DNA from 3 places in the Buttiauxella gaviniae genome. Region 2 is predicted to be linked to each of the others. Evidence: predicted binding sites of a transcription regulator. Region 2 holds the regulator's gene; each other region holds the start of a gene.
What was found. Region 2 encodes CRP, which controls carbon source genes, mostly activating them, when cyclic AMP is high. Its sites were predicted from a motif close to ATGTGANNNNNNTCACAT; they were not measured.

Region 1 (5,738 bases), 1.4 Mb from region 2:
ATATGCAAGAAAACAAGGGGTTAAAGTTGGATTTGAATTATTGGAAGAATGGAGAAGTGCACATGGTCAAAATGATACAACTGTGGAAATTTTAGAATGTATAGATGATATATTACTGTAGTGATATAAAAACGACCAAATATTTCACAGCCAGCAAGAAACTGCATATACATTTATGGATTTTTCTGAATTGAACATGTTCGATTTTACCTCATTTAGACGTTGAGTCCTGTATAGGAAATATTTGTGAGTATGAGGGAAATTCAAAAATTAAGAAAAACTGTAAAAAATTCAATGACACTCTCAATAAAATTACATCTTTAAGTAACAGCACTGTGCTTAAGTGTATGAAGGACCTCCAATAAAAAGAGCTTATAGAAAAGGCGTTCCCAGCACCAGGCCGAAAACGCCTTTAGATATACTTTAAGCTTTTTTCACAACGCTCAGCGTTGCGCCCAAACGAGCAGGTTTGTCAGCCGTTGCTTTTTGCGTTGCGCTTGCACATGCAGTTTCCACACACACAAATGTCTTATAACCGTCATCTGGCATATCGCCCATAGACGCGGAAAGCGCTGGGCCTGGGTTCCAGCCAACCACGTTAACGTGATGGTGGTGAACAACATTAATAGCGCGATTCAGGTTCGCATCATGGATAACGCTGCATTCTTCAGGTTCCAGATAAACGCGGTCTGTGCGATCCGGGAAGGTCTGCACGCCGTCGGTTAACTGGCCTTCAGTCGCATTCAACACTTTATCAATATATTTGTTACCCAGACCGCTTACTTTAACGTCCGCGATATCGCCAACGGTGAAGTAAGTGTGCAGAGCGGAGTTAACGTCGAATTCGCCGTGTGCTTCCAGCTCCATCTCACAGGTTTTACCCAGTTTGTAACGAGCATAGAGGGTAAAATCATGTGGCCAGTATTTGCGTGAAGCTTCGCTGCTCTGCAATTCGAAGGTCAATGAAACGCCGCTTTCATCTTCGTTGTGCGCTGTCAGTGTCCATGGCAGATTGCGAGCAAAACCATGTGCTGGCAGGCCTTCTTGTGCCGCCGGGCCAAACCACGGCCAGCAAATTGGTACACCGCCGCGAATGGCAACCCCATTTTTGAACGGCGTGTTGTCGCTCAGCCACAGAACTTCTTCTTCGCCGGTAGGTTTCCACGTCAGCAGGTGTGCACCTTGCAGAGCAACGGAACCGCGCGCTTGTGGATGATCAATCACGATAACGTCTAACTCATCATTCTGACGACGAGACAGGGAAGGGGTGATTTGTTCAATAACGGGAAGGGCAAAAATTTTGTTAATCATTGACTCAACCTATTGTTCCAGACGTAAAAAAGGCGACCACATAGGGTCGCCTCTCGGGATTTAATGACTCATCTCAACTTATTTGGAGATGTGAGCAATCAGATCCAGTACTTTGTTTGAGTAGCCAGTTTCGTTGTCGTACCAGGAAACCAGTTTCACAAATTTGTCGTTCAGTGCGATACCCGCTTTAGCATCGAACACGGAAGTGCAAACTTCGCCGTTGAAATCAGTAGATACAACGTCGTCTTCGGTGTAACCCAGAACGCCTTTCATTGGGCCTTCAGAAGCCGCTTTGATTGCTTTCTTGATTTCTTCGTAAGACGCAGCTTTTTCCAGACGAACGGTCAGGTCAACAACAGACACGTTTGGAGTTGGAACGCGGAACGCCATACCAGTGATTTTACCGTTCAGCTCTGGCAGTACAACGCCTACAGCTTTAGCAGCACCGGTAGAAGAAGGGATGATGTTCTGAGCTGCGCCGCGGCCGCCGCGCCAGTCTTTGTGAGACGGGCCATCAACAGTTTTCTGAGTAGCGGTAGTTGCGTGAACAGTGGTCATCAGGCCTTCAACGATACCGAAGTTGTCGTTGATAACTTTAGCCAGTGGAGCCAGGCAGTTAGTGGTGCAAGATGCGTTAGAAACGATATCCTGGCCAGCATATTTTTCGAAGTTAGCACCACGAACGAACATAGGAGTGCTGTCTTTAGAAGGACCAGTCAGAACAACCTTTTTCGCGCCAGCAGTGATGTGCTTACGAGCAGTTTCGTCTGTCAGGAACAGACCAGTTGCTTCAGCAACTACGTCTACGTTTACTTCGTTCCATTTCAGGTTAGCCGGGTCACGTTCTGCGGTAACACGGATAGTTTTGCCGTTAACAACCAGGTGGCCGTCTTTGACTTCTACAGTGCCGTTGAAACGACCGTGAGTTGAGTCGTACTTCAGCATGTAAGCCATGTATTCAGCGTCTAACAGGTCGTTGATTGCAACGATCTCGATGTCAGAACGTTCCTGAGCAGCACGGAAAACAATACGGCCGATACGGCCAAAACCGTTGATACCTACTTTGATAGTCATATATTCCACCAGCTATTTGTTAGTGAATAAAAGGTTGCCTGTAAAATTACAAAAACCTTACGCAGCGTCAAGCGGAATCGTGTCAATCATTGCGACAAATCAATCCTATGGACATCATTTGAGCGACTGAACCGCCTCACGCTTCCCTTTTGGCTCTTTATCCAAATGGGGACGATGCGAGGAATTTTAAAGATCAATTCCATCAATAATGTGATGACGATCACAATTGGCGCTACGCCAGAAATTCAGGGCTAAGTTTAGAACAAAAAAGAGCACGGCGTTGTTAATTTTTTGTTAGAATCATGCTGTTATCAGTTACAGTAATCACTGCCCGAGATGTACGCATATGGCTAACCAATTACCTCCTGATTTATCGAAAAAAAACCTGTCTGAGATGCAGTTTTATGTCACCCAGAAACACGGAACAGAACCCCCGTTTTCCGGGCGTCTGCTGCATAACAAGCGGGAAGGTATTTACCACTGCCTGGTTTGTGATGCCCCACTGTTTAAATCGGAGTCTAAATATGACTCAGGTTGCGGCTGGCCGAGCTTCTATGAACCAGTGACTGACGGCGCAATCCGCTATATCAAGGATTTCTCGCACGGTATGGAGCGGATTGAAATTCGTTGCAGCAACTGTGAAGCCCATTTAGGCCACGTTTTCCCGGACGGCCCGCAGCCAACCGGCGAGCGTTACTGCGTAAACTCAGCTTCGTTAAACTTCACCGACGATAAAAACGGTGAGCAAATCGAAGGCTGAAAAATCGATTCAGCAAATTATTCCACAGGAACTTGCCGCATGATGAACCTGGACGAAATGTTAGACGCAATGACACCGGAAGTTTATCAACGTCTGGTAACCGCCGTTGAACTGGGAAAATGGCCTGACGGTGTGGCACTGACGCCCGATCAAAAAGAGAACAGCCTGCAATTAGTGATGATGTGGCAGACACGTCATAATACTGACCCGCAGCATATGACCATCGGCACAGATGGCAATATCGTGATGAAAAGTAAGCAGCAGCTCAAAGCTGAATTCGGCATTGAGCCTGCTCCGATTATGACGGTAAAGCTGTAAATCTGAACGGGTGAGTGGTGTTTACGCCACTCACCCGGATTGCGAAATTAATGCTCGGTTTTAATGCCCAAATCTTTGGCTAACTCTTTTGCCAATTGATTGTTATCGTCAGCCCCATACTCCCAGAACATCGCGCCACCCAATCCCTTCGCCTTGATGTACTCCGCTTTAGCGGCCACTGAACGTGGGTTCTCATATGAGATAGCAAACAGATCTTTTCCATCGGCCGATTTCATTGTCAGATAAGGCACTTGCGCGTCGTTATCCCAATGTTCAGTAAATCGTTTTTGCGGATCGTTGAGCATTTTGCTCACAATATCGTTGTATTTCAGATAAGTGTCTTTTGAAAGGTCCAGCCCGAATGACGTAAATACCGCTTTTTCTGATGCACCGAAATAGGGTTGTGTGACCGGGTTTTTGGCCGCGTCGGGTTTATCCCAGTCAATACCAGGCTCCACTGCACGCTTAGGCACTCGACCATAAAAACCAATGCCGAGGTTAAGTTGCGCAGGCTTCATACCCGCAGCAATGTAATTATTCACCACATAGTCCGCGCTGTATTTATCCGCTTTCGCAACCGTCGGCCAGGCTTTCGAGTCATAAAGATTTGAGTTGAAATATTGAGTGCCGTACGCCATGTCGTAGGCCATCAGGTTGATATAATCAAGCGTAGGGGCGATGGCTTTCATATCGACCCATTCTGTTGGGCCTTTCACGTTTGCAGCCACTGCGATGGTCAGCAGTTTTTTCTTACCCAGCGCGGTACGCAATTCAGTGAGCAGCGCGGTGAAGTTGGCGCGATCTTCAGGCATGCTGGCTACCAGCCCCCATGCACCATTTACCGGGTATTCCCAGTCCAGATCGATACCATCCAAATCATACTTTTTAATCACTTCCTGCGCAGAACGTATAAATACCGCACGGTTCTCAGGTGTCGCAGCGGCACCGGAGAACCCACGAGCCCCCCAGCCGCCAACCGAAAGCAGAACTTTCAGATTTGGATTCTGTTTACGCAGCGCGGGGATCTTTTCGAGATCGGCCATGACTTTGGGCGAAAGCCAGATTTGATGAAGTTTTGATGCGTCTTTCAGAGCGGGATTGGTTTCATCTTTCTCATCGTTATAAATCAGACCAAACGAATAGTTAAGATGGGTTATCTGGCGTACATCAAGTTTGTCAATATCGCCGCCAGGCCCGGCGGTGACATCGCCCCCTCCGTTAAAATAACCTACCGAGAGATATGAGCTTGCCTGAGCCACTCCGGTACAGGCGATTTGAATCACTGCCAGCAACGGCAGCAGCTTACGCGTGAAGACCATTGGGGTGTTCCTCTTTGACGGAAAAATAAAAATACAGCTAAGGTGCTGTATAAATAAGCAACCTGATTATGAGAGCGCTCTCAAAAATGAGCGAGCAATAAAAGTTGAGAATGAGAGCGGAATCGAGAAAAGGGCGCGAATGCGCCCAAGGGAAATTTAGTATGTAAAATCAGCAAGCGTCATTAGCGTTGCGCCTGCCGCAGACATCGTCTGAAATGCCTTTAGACCATCTTGCGGTTGGAGATTAACGCCACGGCAACCATCGGTAATAACCGTCACCTCATAACCGAGCGTCAGGGCGTCGAGTACCGTGAACTTCACGCAATAATCCGTCGCCAGACCCATAACAATCAGCTGTTTAATTCCGTTACGGAATAACCAGTCATCGAGCTGCGTTTTCTGGCGATGCCCGTTGTCGAAAAATCCGCTATAGCTATCAATCAGCGGATTTTCACCTTTTTGAAAAACAGCATCAATATCACGCGTATTGAGTAACGGATGAAGTTCCGCGCCTTCGCTGTTTTGCACGCAGTGATCCGGCCACCAGGTTTGTCTCAGACCGTCAAGTTTTCCCTGGGAATAAGGCTCGGTTCTCTGTACTCGGGCAAAGCTGCCATGGTTAACCGGATGCCAGTCTTGGGTAGCGACGACCGCATCTCCACGTGCTTTGCAAAAACCTATTAAGGCATTTGCCACATCAACGGTGCTATCGGCTTCAGGGACGGCCAGCGCGCCGCCCGCGCAAAAATCATTTTGTAAATCTACAAGTAACAAAGCGCGTTTCATGGTTTTTCCTTACTCGTCTGGAGTGAGTTCGCCGCGTAAATTGCGGGACATCGCCTCGCGAATGGTCTGCGCATCCAGATTCTGGCTGAGCAAATAGTGCAGTTTCGTCAGCGTCGCTTCTACCGTCATATCATAGCCGCTAATCACACCCGCCTGTGCCAGCGCATTAC
Region 2 (5,738 bases):
CGGCACTGAAGCAAACGAAACCGCTTTTAAACTGGCACGTTACTACGCATCCACGCGCCATAGCCCGTATAAAACCAAGATTATCGCCTTCCATAATGCCTTCCACGGGCGTTCATTGTTTACCGTTTCTGTTGGCGGCCAGCCGAAGTATTCCGATGGTTTTGGCCCGAAGCCTGCGGATATTATTCATGTGCCGTTTAACGATTTGCATGCGGTAAAAGCGGTGATGGACGATCACACTTGCGCGGTGGTGGTGGAACCTATTCAGGGCGAGGGCGGTGTCACGGCGGCAACGCCGGAATTTTTACACGGTCTGCGCGCGCTGTGCGATGAACATAAAGCCCTGCTGGTGTTCGATGAAGTCCAGTGCGGTATGGGGCGCATCGGGGAGCTGTTTGCGTATATGCATTACGGCGTGACGCCAGATATTTTGACCAGCGCTAAAGCCCTCGGTGGTGGATTCCCGGTGAGCGTGATGCTGACCACTCAGGAAATCGCCTCGGCATTTCACGTCGGCACACATGGCTCAACCTACGGTGGAAACCCGCTGGCCTGTGCCGTAGCCGGTGCAGCATTCGATATCATCAATACGCCTGAGGTGTTGAAAGGCGTCTCGGTGAAGCGCGAGCAGTTTGTGAATCACCTGCAGCACATTGACGAGCAGTTTGATCTGTTCAGCGATATTCGCGGCATGGGTCTGCTGATTGGTGCTGAGCTGAAGCCGCAATACAAAGGCCGCGCGCGCGAATTCCTTTATGCTGCAGCACAAGAGGGCGTGATGGTTCTAAACGCGGGGCCGGATGTGATGCGTTTTGCGCCATCGCTTATCGTTGAAGAGGCGGATATTGCAGAGGGTATGCAGCGTTTTGCGAGCGCGGTCGCAAGTATCGTTAAAGGTTAAATATTCGCGTCATTCGGTGGGTGGTGCTGGACGCTAATCCACCCTACTAAAGGCCGTTGTAGGTCGGATTAGCGTCGCGACACCCGACAATTCCACCTTACGACCGGCCTAAGCGGCGGTTCAGCCAAATCCCATGATGGGGACGCTGACGCCATGCCACCGAAGAAATGGTGTGCATGGTGCTGAGATGGCCCAATATCCGCTGTAAATGTTGTTCCATCGTGCTTAATGGCCCGCTCGGTAGCCCTTCCAGCGGATCCAGAATATTGGCGTCATTGGTTTCCCCCGGCCCATCATATTGCAGCCGCTGCTGACAGCGTTGCAGTGCAATTTCACACGACTGCAAATAGCGCTGGGCTAAATCCGGCGTCAGCATGTTGTGCTCACGCGCCAGGGTCGTCATCGCATTAATGTGTTCGACGATAAACTGACTGTGTGTGACCCACAATTTCATGTCGGCCAGATAGTCGGAATTAAAGCCGGGCTCTTGCATCGCCTGGTTGAGGGAGTTAAACAGGGCGTTATGCGCCTGGTTTACTTTCATGCGTTGATAGGCGAGAGGCGTAGGTTCCGGGTCGCTACTCAGGATCAGGCGAATAGCGTCCTGGTCTTTCTCAAGCGCATCGTGGGCGTTCTGGCGCAATAAGCCGCTCTGCCACTGCGGCCACAGCCACAACATGCCACCGAAGGCAATCAGGCAGCCCAGCAGGGTATCTATCAGGCGAGGAACGATGTACTGCTCGGCGCTCAGGGTGATCAGTTGCAGTGTGTAGACCGCCGTGACCGTGAAGCCAATCGTTGCCCAACCGTAGCTTTTACGAATGAATAAATAGCTGACCAGGGTTATCACCAGCATCGCCGTCAGCGCAATGCTCTGTGGGAAATGGAAGTGTAGCGCCACACCGGCGATTGCCAGGCCCGCCATGGTGCCCGCCGAACGGTGGAGGATACGAACGCGTGTGGCGCCGTAGCCGTTTTGCGTGACGAACATGACCGTCATCAAAATCCAGTAAGGTTTGGGCAGATGTAAGAACGCGCCCAAAATGCTCGCGATAGTGAGCATGACACCCAGCCTTGCGGCGTTGCGCAGCGCTGCCGATTTCAAAGACAAATAGCTTTTCAGTGCGGCCCACAATGGCAACCGGCGCTGCCTGTCTTCCATCAAATCACGGATATAGAGCGGGCGTTGAGTCCGCAGCACGCGCGCGATACGGCTGAAGTGATAATGACAAAATTGCCCAACTGGGTTGTCTGGATTCTGACGGGCGATTTTCTCAAGCGCATCAATCTGTTTTTCCATTGTGAAGCGGCGGGGAAAACGATGGTAAAGAATGTCATCAGCCAGCACACGTAAACGTGCGGCAGTAGTCTGTGCATTCCAGCGAATTACCGCTTCGGCGTGGCTTTTTTCAACCAGCTTTTGTACTTCGGAAGGTTGGTGCAGACTCACGGAGATGTGTTCTTGTAAATCCAAAGCCACCTGAAAGGCGCGTAACAAACGCTTGTAACCATTTTGCTGATTCGCCGCCAGCATGTGCAGTTGTTGATAGCACACGGTGATGAGGTCGACCGCTTTTTGTTGGCGAGCCAGTAAGGGCGGGAGTGTTTTTTCAGGATCGGTGTGCTGAGTTAGCATGCCGTATTTGGCTTCGCAATAATCCGCAAGCTGGCGATAGAGCAGGCTAAGCGATTCCCGCAGTGGCTGTTCGCGCCACATCCAGAACCAAACCCAGTTAAATACGCCGTACCAAATTGTGCCGGAGACATACAGCAGCATCGGCTTCCAGATTGGCATGTTCCCGGCCATGCTGAGGGTAAAGATAGCGGCAATCAGCGAGGCGGGAAGCAGACGTGCGTGAAGCGCACTGATTTCAGCCGTGACGCCCAACAGGAGCGCCATCACCATAAGAATCAGAGGCAGCGGTACGGCGGTATACAGCAGTAAAAGCTGCATGATCAAACTGCTGAAAGCAAAAAGGCTGCCGCCAATAATCAGGCGTTTGAAGAAGCGTTTATGGGGTGTATCCAGACCGGCAATATTACAGCAGGCGGGGACTAACGAGAAAAGCAGCCCAGATTGCAAATCGCCAAAGAGCAAACCTACCGCCACGGGAAGACATAACACCAGCGTTTGTCGCAGTGCATAGTTGACTTCGGGATGGTAGATCAGTCTGCGCCACATATACCCTTCTTACTTGAAGCTGCAGCGGCGTTAGCTGCGTTCATTCACCCGAATCACTTACTTTAGTAAGCTCATCGGGATGAACTCACTTGCTGCCTTGCTGCAGCTTCAATTACTCGGGTATAAGTGAATTTTAAAAATAAAAAAGGCGTATTACCGAAGCGATACGCCATTTTTCAAGCAGGAGATTAACGAGTGCCGTAAACGACGATCGTTTTACCGTGAGCGGAGATCAGGTTTTGATCTTCCAGCATTTTTAGGATACGGCCTACGGTCTCACGTGAGCAACCGACGATCTGACCAATTTCCTGACGGGTAATTTTAATCTGCATACCGTCCGGGTGGGTCATTGCATCAGGTTGTTTTGCGAGGTTCAGCAGTGTCTGCGCGATACGGCCCGTCACATCCAGGAACGCCAGATTACCGACTTTCTCAGATGTCACTTGCAGACGGCGTGCCATCTGCGAAGACAGGCGCATCAGAATGTCTGGGTTGACCTGAATCAGCTGGCGGAATTTTTTATATGAAATTTCAGCCACTTCACAAGCGCTCTTAGCACGAACCCAGGCACTACGCTCCTGACCTTCTTCGAACAGCCCTAACTCGCCGATGAAATCGCCCTGATTCAGATAAGAGAGGATCATCTCCTTGCCCTCTTCATCTTTAATCAGAACAGCCACAGAGCCCTTGACGATGTAATACAGCGTCTCTGCTTTTTCACCCTGGTGAATCAGTGTGCTCTTCGATGGATACTTATGAATATGGCAATGAGACAAGAACCATTCGAGAGTCGGGTCTGTTTGCGGTTTGCCAAGCACCATGCGCGGTTATCCTCTGTTTTATAACTGGCTACCAACGACAAGACGCTAAACATCCTGTCTGGCGTTGCAAGTATTAGAATATTCCCCACCTTGGGGAGATGGCATGCAAGTCATTCTTGCTGCCTGTAATTAGTGATGTCCTCTGCATACATACATAACGTCAATGTATCGATGTAGCATCTGGATTGTTTTAGCATAGCTTTTGGCAAGTGTCTCCTATTGTCTCGTTTCAGCTTGACGCAGGTCGCCTTCCGTTGCCAGTTTTGCTCCTTCCGCGTACTCTGGAAGGTAATTTTTTCAACGGGGGAAGCAACATGCAAGCACGTGTGAAGTGGGTTGAAGGGTTAACCTTTCTTGGAGAGTCCGCTTCAGGACACCAGATTTTGATGGACGGTAATTCTGGCGATAAAGCGCCGAGTCCGATGGAAATGGTGCTGATGGCCGCGGGGGGCTGTAGCGCAATCGACGTGGTTTCTATTTTGCAAAAAGGTCGTTATAACGTGACGGATTGCGAAGTTAAACTGACCTCCGAGCGCCGCGAAGAGGCACCGCGTCTGTTTACGCATATCAATCTGCATTTCATCGTGACGGGCATCGATTTGAAAGATAACGCGGTTTCCCGCGCGGTGGATTTGTCTGCTGAGAAATACTGCTCTGTTGCATTGATGCTGGAGAAAGCAGTAAGCATCACCCACAGCTATGAAGTCATTGAAGGCTAGTCGGTGATTGCGGGGCGGTACTTAGCCGCCCTGATTATTGATATTTCGACCTTCTGCCAGACGCTTAACCAACGGCGTCATAATCAATTCCATTGCCAGCCCCATTTTGCCGCCCGGCACCACTAATGTATTGATGTGTGAAATAAATGAGCCCTGCAACATAGCGAGCAGATACGGAAAGTCGATGTCATCCAGACCGCGGAAATGAATCACAACAAAACTCTCATCCAGCGATGGAATGCCACGAGCTGCAAATGGGTTAGAGGTATCAACCGTTGGAACGCGCTGGAAGTTTATATGCGTGCGGGAAAACTGCGGGGTGATGTAGTTGATGTAATCGTCCATCGAGCGTACTACGGAGTCCATTACCGCTTCTCGAGAATGCCCACGCTCGCTGGTGTCACGCACCAGTTTTTGTATCCACTCCAGGTTTACGATCGGCACCACGCCTACCAGTAAATCGACGGCATTGGCCACGTCGTGCTGAGGCGTTACCACTCCGCCATGCAAACCTTCATAAAACAGCACATCGGTAGGTTCAGGGAGGGGCTGCCACGGCGTAAAGGTGCCGGGGATTTGGTTCCAGGGAACGGCTTCATCATAAGTATGCAGATACTTGCGCGATTTACCTTGCCCGCTTTTCCCGTATTCAATGAACGTTTGCTCAAGTAAACCGAAGTCGTTGGCTTCCGGGCCGAAGTAACTGATATGGCGCCCCAGGTCGCGGGCTTTACGAATCGCCATATCCATTTCAGGGCGCGTGAAACGATGGAAGCTGTCACCTTCAACTTCGGCTGCACGGAGATTGAGTTGTTGGAAGATTTTACGGAACGCAAGGCTGGTGGTTGTCGTTCCTGCACCGCTGGAACCTGTTACGGCAATAACCGGATGTTTGGCTGACATAAGGCAACAACTCCATGGGTAAAAGCAAACGTGTTTTAGCTGATGACCCTCACCCTAACCCTCTCCCCGGGAGAGGGGGATTGAGCTGGAAAGGGCAGGGGTGAGGGTGATAGATGAGCAGCCTTATAGAAGATTAACACCTAGCCGCGAAATTGCCCGCGAGCCATGATATTCACCGTTTCGTGCAGCTCCGACCATACCAGCACAGCCTC
Region 3 (5,738 bases), 1.1 Mb from region 2:
TCGATGTCCAGGTTGTTCGTCGGTTCATCGAGCAGCAGGATGTCTGGATTTGAGAACAGTGCCTGCGCCAGCAACACACGCAGTTTCCAGCCTGGAGCGACTTCGCTCATTGGGCCGTAATGCTGTTCTAAAGGAATGCCGACGCCCAGGAGCAGTTCGCCCGCGCGCGCTTCCGCGGTGTAACCGTCCATTTCGCCGTACAGCACTTCCAGATCGGCAACTTTATAGCCGTCTTCTTCGCTCATCTCTGGCAGCGCATAAATACGGTCGCGCTCTTCTTTTACTTCCCAGAGTTCGGCATGGCCCATAATGACCGTGTCGAGAACAGTGAACTTTTCAAAGGCAAATTGATCCTGGCGCAGCTTACCGATGCGCTCGTTAGGATCGAGCGAAACGTTACCCAGCGTTGGCTCTAAATCGCCACCGAGGATCTTCATAAAGGTAGATTTGCCGCTACCGTTAGCGCCGATCAAGCCGTAACGGTTGCCGCCGCCAAATTTGACAGAAATATTTTCAAACAGCGGCTTACTGCCGAACTGCATTGTGACGTTACTGGAAACTAGCACAGAGATGTCCTGGTAAATTATTTAATATGTGAGATCGGGCACATTATGCCATAACTCAACGTGCAGATCGCTCTGCTTGTGCGCTGGTGATAAAATAATCAATCTACAAAAAAATGTGATTTAATCCACATCTGATTTCCCAGGCTGAGGGAATGCACATATAATGCGCGCTCAAACCGCTCCGTTTCTTCACTAACTAGCCTGCATGGCCATAAATACTTCGCACAAGATGAATATGAAACTACGCACAATTTTACTGGCATTTGTGGCTGTTGTGTCTTTTAGCAAAACAGCTTCTGCCGTGACCTATCCTCTGCCAACTGATGGCAGCCGTTTGATTGGTCAAAACCAAGTCGTCACTATTCCTGAAGGCAGTACTGCTCCGCTCGAAGAGTTCGCCGCGCGTTATCAGATGGGACTTTCCAACATGTTGGAAGCAAACCCAGGCGTTGACCCTTATCTGCCTAAGCCAGGCACCATACTGAACATTCCTCAGCAGTTAATTTTGCCGGACACCGTTCATGAAGGCATCGTGGTTAACAGTGCTGAAATGCGCCTTTATTACTACCCGGCTGGCACCAATACCGTTATCGTGCTGCCAATCGGTATCGGCCAGTTGGGGAAAGATACTCCGCTGAACTGGACGACTAAAGTAGAACGTAAGAAAGCAGGCCCAACCTGGACGCCAACGGCGAAAATGCACGCAGAATATATTGCTGCGGGTACCCCACTTCCAGCGGTGGTTCCAGCAGGCCCGGACAACCCTATGGGTCTGTACGCGCTCTATATTGGCCGCCTGTATGCGATTCACGGCACCAATGCAAACTTTGGTATCGGCCTGCGTGTGAGCCACGGTTGTGTGCGTCTGCGTAACGAAGACATCAAATTCCTGTTCGAGAAAGTGCCGGTCGGTACCCGTGTTCAGTTCATTAATGAACCAGTGAAAGCCACCGTTGAGCCAGACGGCACGCGCTACATCGAAGTGCACAACCCGCTGTCTACTACTGAAGAGCAGTTTAACTCCACTGAGATTGTACCGATCACGCTGAAAAGCAACGTGACCGCGATTACCGCTCAACCGGATGTGGATAGCACCGTGTTGGATCAGGCTATTCAGGGCCGTTCCGGTATGCCGGTACGTCTGAACTAATCCCAGTTTCAAACCGAATAAAGCGACTCCATTGTGAGTCGCTTTTTTTATGCCTGATTTCTGTATTTGCCACCAGCGGCTCTCACCGTACGGAGAACACCAGCGTTCCAAACAGGAATATTTGGTATGCTCATAATTCATGATGTGATCGGTAGCACATTTTCAACTTTAATTGTATGATGAATGCGTTTCTTAAAGGGTCATCACCATGCGTAACACACTCACCGTCATCTGGCAGTACCTGCGCTCTTTTGTATTAATTTACATATGCTTATATGCGGGCATTGCTATTGCATCACTGCTTCCTATCACTATTCCCGGCAGTATTATTGGGATGCTCATTCTGTTTATTTTGCTCTCTTTGCAAATCCTGCCAGCCAAATGGGTTAAGCCAAGTTGCCATTTAATGATCCGCTATATGGCGTTGCTATTTGTGCCGATTGGCGTGGGCGTGATGCAGTATGTCGATGTGATAAAGCAGCAGTTCGGCCCGGTGGTGGTGTCATGTTTTATCAGTACGCTGGTGGTGCTGGTCGTGGTGAGCTGGAGCTCCCATTTAGTGCATGGCGAACGTAAAATCGTTGGTGAAAACGAGGGCGAATCAAAATGATTCACTATATCTGGTGGTCTTTACCCTTAACGCTGGTGACCTTTTTCCTCGCCCGTAAAATCGGCGCACGGTTTAAAACGCCTCTACTTAATCCGCTGCTGGTTTCAATGGTGGTTATTATTCCTGTTCTGGTCTTTACCGGCACACCTTATGACCACTATTTCCAGGGCAGCAAAGTATTAAATGATTTGCTGCAACCGGCGGTTGTTGCCCTCGCCTTCCCGCTCTACGAGCAGCTTCACCAGATTCGGGCTCGCTGGAAATCCATCATCACTATCTGCTTTATCGGCAGCATGGTGGCGATGATTACCGGTACCTCGATTGCCTTGTTGATGGGCGCAACGCCGCAAATTGCCGCATCGGTTTTACCGAAATCGGTGACCACGCCAATCGCCATGGCAGTCGGCGGCAGTATCGGCGGTATTCCGGCAATTAGCGCCGTTTGCGTGATTTTTGTAGGTATTCTTGGGGCTGTTTTTGGTCACTCGATGCTGAATTTAATGCGCATAAAAACCAAAGCCTCCCGTGGCCTGTCGATGGGGGCCGCCTCTCACGCCCTGGGAACCGCGCGTTGTGCCGAACTGGATTTCCAGGAAGGGGCGTTTAGCTCCCTGGCGCTGGTAATTTGCGGGATCATCACTTCGTTGATCGCGCCGTTCCTGTTCCCGGTTATTTTGGCCGTGTTTGGTTAAAACTTGCGAGAGATCGCGCATTTTCATTTTTTATTTCATATGTTGCATATGTAATTAGAGAAAGATCACATATAAAGCCCATACAGAACCGTAAACTACGATTCATTCACTTGTTATGAGGCTAAATTCTATGCGCTCACGTTTTCAGGCTGCACTCGCACAACTCCCGGCTTCACTGCAAGCCGCTTTGCAAACATTGATTGCTGACTCTCACTTCCCGGCGATGTTTTTGGCATCAGAAGTTGAATCACTGAAAGCCCAAACCGGCATGGATGACGACGCGCTGGCATTTGCCTTATTACCGCTCGCTGCATCTTGCGCACGCGCGGATTTATCGCAGTTTTACGTCGGAGCGGTGGCGCGTGGCGTCAGCGGCAATCTCTATTTCGGCGGCAATATGGAGTTTCTTGGCTCCACGATGCAGCAAACCGTTCATGCCGAGCAGAGCGCAATTACCCATGCGTGGATGCGCGGTGAAAAAGCCCTCGCCGCGATTACGGTTAACTACACACCGTGCGGGCATTGCCGCCAGTTTATGAACGAACTGAACAGCGGCGTGGCACTGCGCATTAATCTGCCGGGCCGCAAACCCGCAACGCTGGGCGATTATCTCCCCGATGCCTTTGGCCCCCGCGATTTAGAAATCAAAACGTTACTGCTGGATGAAATGGATCACGGCTTTGAGCTGCAAGGCGATGACCTGAGCCAGGCGGCGATAACGGCGGCAAACCGTAGCCATGCGCCTTACAGCAATGCCCCATCAGGGGTTGCACTGGAAATGCGTGACGGGACGATTTTTAAAGGAAGTTATGCTGAAAATGCAGCGTTTAACCCTTCCCTGCCGCCGCTGCAGGCGGCGCTGAATCTGCTCAGCCTGTCGGGTTATGACTACAATGAAATCCAGCGGGCGGTTCTGGCAGAAAAAGCCGAAGCGCCATTGACGCAGTGGGATGCCACCGCAGCGACCCTGAAAGCGTTAGGCTGCATGAATATCGACCGCACTTTATTGAATTGATGTTCACTTTGGGGATGCGTGAGCGCATCCCCATTGATGAAATTTAATTCAACCAATCCCGCGATTCTTGCTCTTCACCCCCAGGTAAAGTAGCCTTGGATAAAATTCCATCCCTTTATTGAGCTGCAAGTCCATGTTGAAGCGCATGTTTTATAGCCTGTTGGTTATCATCGGCTTGGCTGTGATAGCTGCGCTGTGTCTTGACCGCTGGATAAGTTGGAAAACAGCGCCTTACGTCTATGACGAGCTGCAAGATTTACCCTACCGCCAGGTCGGTGTGGTGTTGGGTACTGCAAAGTATTACCGCACCGGGGTAATCAATCAGTATTACCAGTTTCGTATTCAGGGGGCGTTAAACGCTTATAACAGCGGCAAGGTGAATTACCTGTTGCTGAGTGGCGATAACGCCCAGCAAAGCTATAACGAACCGATGACTATGCGCAAAGACCTGATTGCCGGTGGCGTAGATCCTGCCGATATCGTGCTGGATTACGCAGGTTTCAGGACTCTGGACTCAATTGTTCGCACCCGCAAGGTTTTCGATACTAACGATTTTATTATTATCACTCAGCGCTTCCATTGTGAACGCGCGCTGTTTATCGCGCTGCATATGGGAATTCAAGCGCAGTGTTATGCCGTGCCATCGCCAAAAAATATGATGACGGTGCGTATCAGGGAATTTGGTGCTCGCCTGGGTGCGTTGGCCGATCTCTATATCTTTAAACGCGAACCGCGTTTTCTTGGGCCACTCGTTCCCATTCCTGCAATGTACGAAGTACCAGAGGATGCGCAAGCCTATCCCGCAGTAACACCTGAACAGGTACTGGAATTACAGAAGAAAGATAAAAAATAGTTCCCATAAAAAAGCCCGCAACAAGAAATTGTGCGGGCTTTTTCACAACGGGTGGATTACTTCTTACGAGCGTATTTCAGGGAATCCAGGGCAACGGCGAAGATAATAATCGCGCCCTTAATGATGTACTGCCAGTAAGGGTTAACCCCGATATACGTCAGGCCGTAGTTGATAACGGTAAAGATGATAACCCCGGTCACTACGCCAATAACTGTCCCCACGCCGCCGCTGAATGACACGCCACCCACAACACACGCAGCAATGGCATCAAGTTCGTACATAAAGCCCAGGTTGTTAGTTGCAGAACCGATACGACCTGCTTCCAGCATCCCGCCGAAGGCGTAGAACACCCCAGACAGCGCATAAATCATAATCAGGTTCAGGGCAACGTTAACGCCCGAGACTTTCGCCGCTTCCGGGTTACCGCCGATGGCGAAAATATTCTTACCGAAACGGGTTTTGTTCCACAGGATCCAGACAAAGCCAATCGCAATCAACGCATAGAATGTGATGTACGAAAGCTTGAAATTACCCATTTTGATAAAACCCTGGGTAAAGGTCGAGAATCCGCTATCGAACCCAGCGATTGGCGATGCGCCAACAAAGTCGTAATACAGGGAGTTGATACCGTAAACGATAATCATGGTACCCAGGGTGGTGATAAACGGCGTTACATTCAGGTAAGCAATGATAATACCGTTAACCAGGCCGATGATTGCGCCGATAGCACAGACGATCAGGATAACCACAGGAATCGGCATGGTGCTCATCTCAGGGAAAACTTTGTTCACGTTTTCCATCGATTGCAGAAGCGTTGCCGCAACTACCGCAGCCAGACCAACCTGGCGCCCT

Region 1: the regulator CRP is predicted to act here: its motif matches at 2,594-2,611, upstream of msrB (peptide-methionine (R)-S-oxide reductase MsrB).
Region 3: the regulator CRP is predicted to act here: its motif matches at 1,859-1,876, upstream of AB1E22_RS02680 (CidA/LrgA family protein).

What each region holds. Positions count from the first base shown of each region.
Region 1 is NZ_JBFMVT010000002.1:94,568-100,305, reverse strand. It holds gene AB1E22_RS01130 (hypothetical protein) at 1-121, shown strand, start outside; gene AB1E22_RS01125 (D-hexose-6-phosphate mutarotase) at 424-1,311, opposite strand; gene gapA (glyceraldehyde-3-phosphate dehydrogenase) at 1,390-2,385, opposite strand; gene msrB (peptide-methionine (R)-S-oxide reductase MsrB) at 2,732-3,145, shown strand; gene AB1E22_RS01110 (YeaC family protein) at 3,188-3,463, shown strand; gene AB1E22_RS01105 (glycoside hydrolase family 18 protein) at 3,511-4,782, opposite strand; gene pncA (bifunctional nicotinamidase/pyrazinamidase) at 4,939-5,568, opposite strand; gene ansA (asparaginase) at 5,578-5,738, opposite strand, start outside.
Region 2 is NZ_JBFMVT010000002.1:1,535,549-1,541,286, reverse strand. It holds gene argD (bifunctional acetylornithine/succinyldiaminopimelate transaminase) at 1-901, shown strand, start outside; gene AB1E22_RS07835 (YccS/YhfK family putative transporter) at 999-3,083, opposite strand; gene crp (cAMP-activated global transcriptional regulator CRP) at 3,272-3,904, opposite strand; gene AB1E22_RS07825 (OsmC family protein) at 4,219-4,623, shown strand; gene AB1E22_RS07820 (phosphoribulokinase) at 4,645-5,526, opposite strand; gene AB1E22_RS07815 (YheU family protein) at 5,667-5,738, opposite strand, start outside.
Region 3 is NZ_JBFMVT010000002.1:424,889-430,626, forward strand. It holds gene AB1E22_RS02670 (ABC-F family ATPase) at 1-566, opposite strand, end outside; gene ldtB (L,D-transpeptidase) at 796-1,716, shown strand; gene AB1E22_RS02680 (CidA/LrgA family protein) at 1,925-2,326, shown strand; gene AB1E22_RS02685 (CidB/LrgB family autolysis modulator) at 2,323-3,018, shown strand; gene cdd (cytidine deaminase) at 3,149-4,033, shown strand; gene sanA (outer membrane permeability protein SanA) at 4,167-4,886, shown strand; gene mglC (galactose/methyl galactoside ABC transporter permease MglC) at 4,943-5,738, opposite strand, start outside.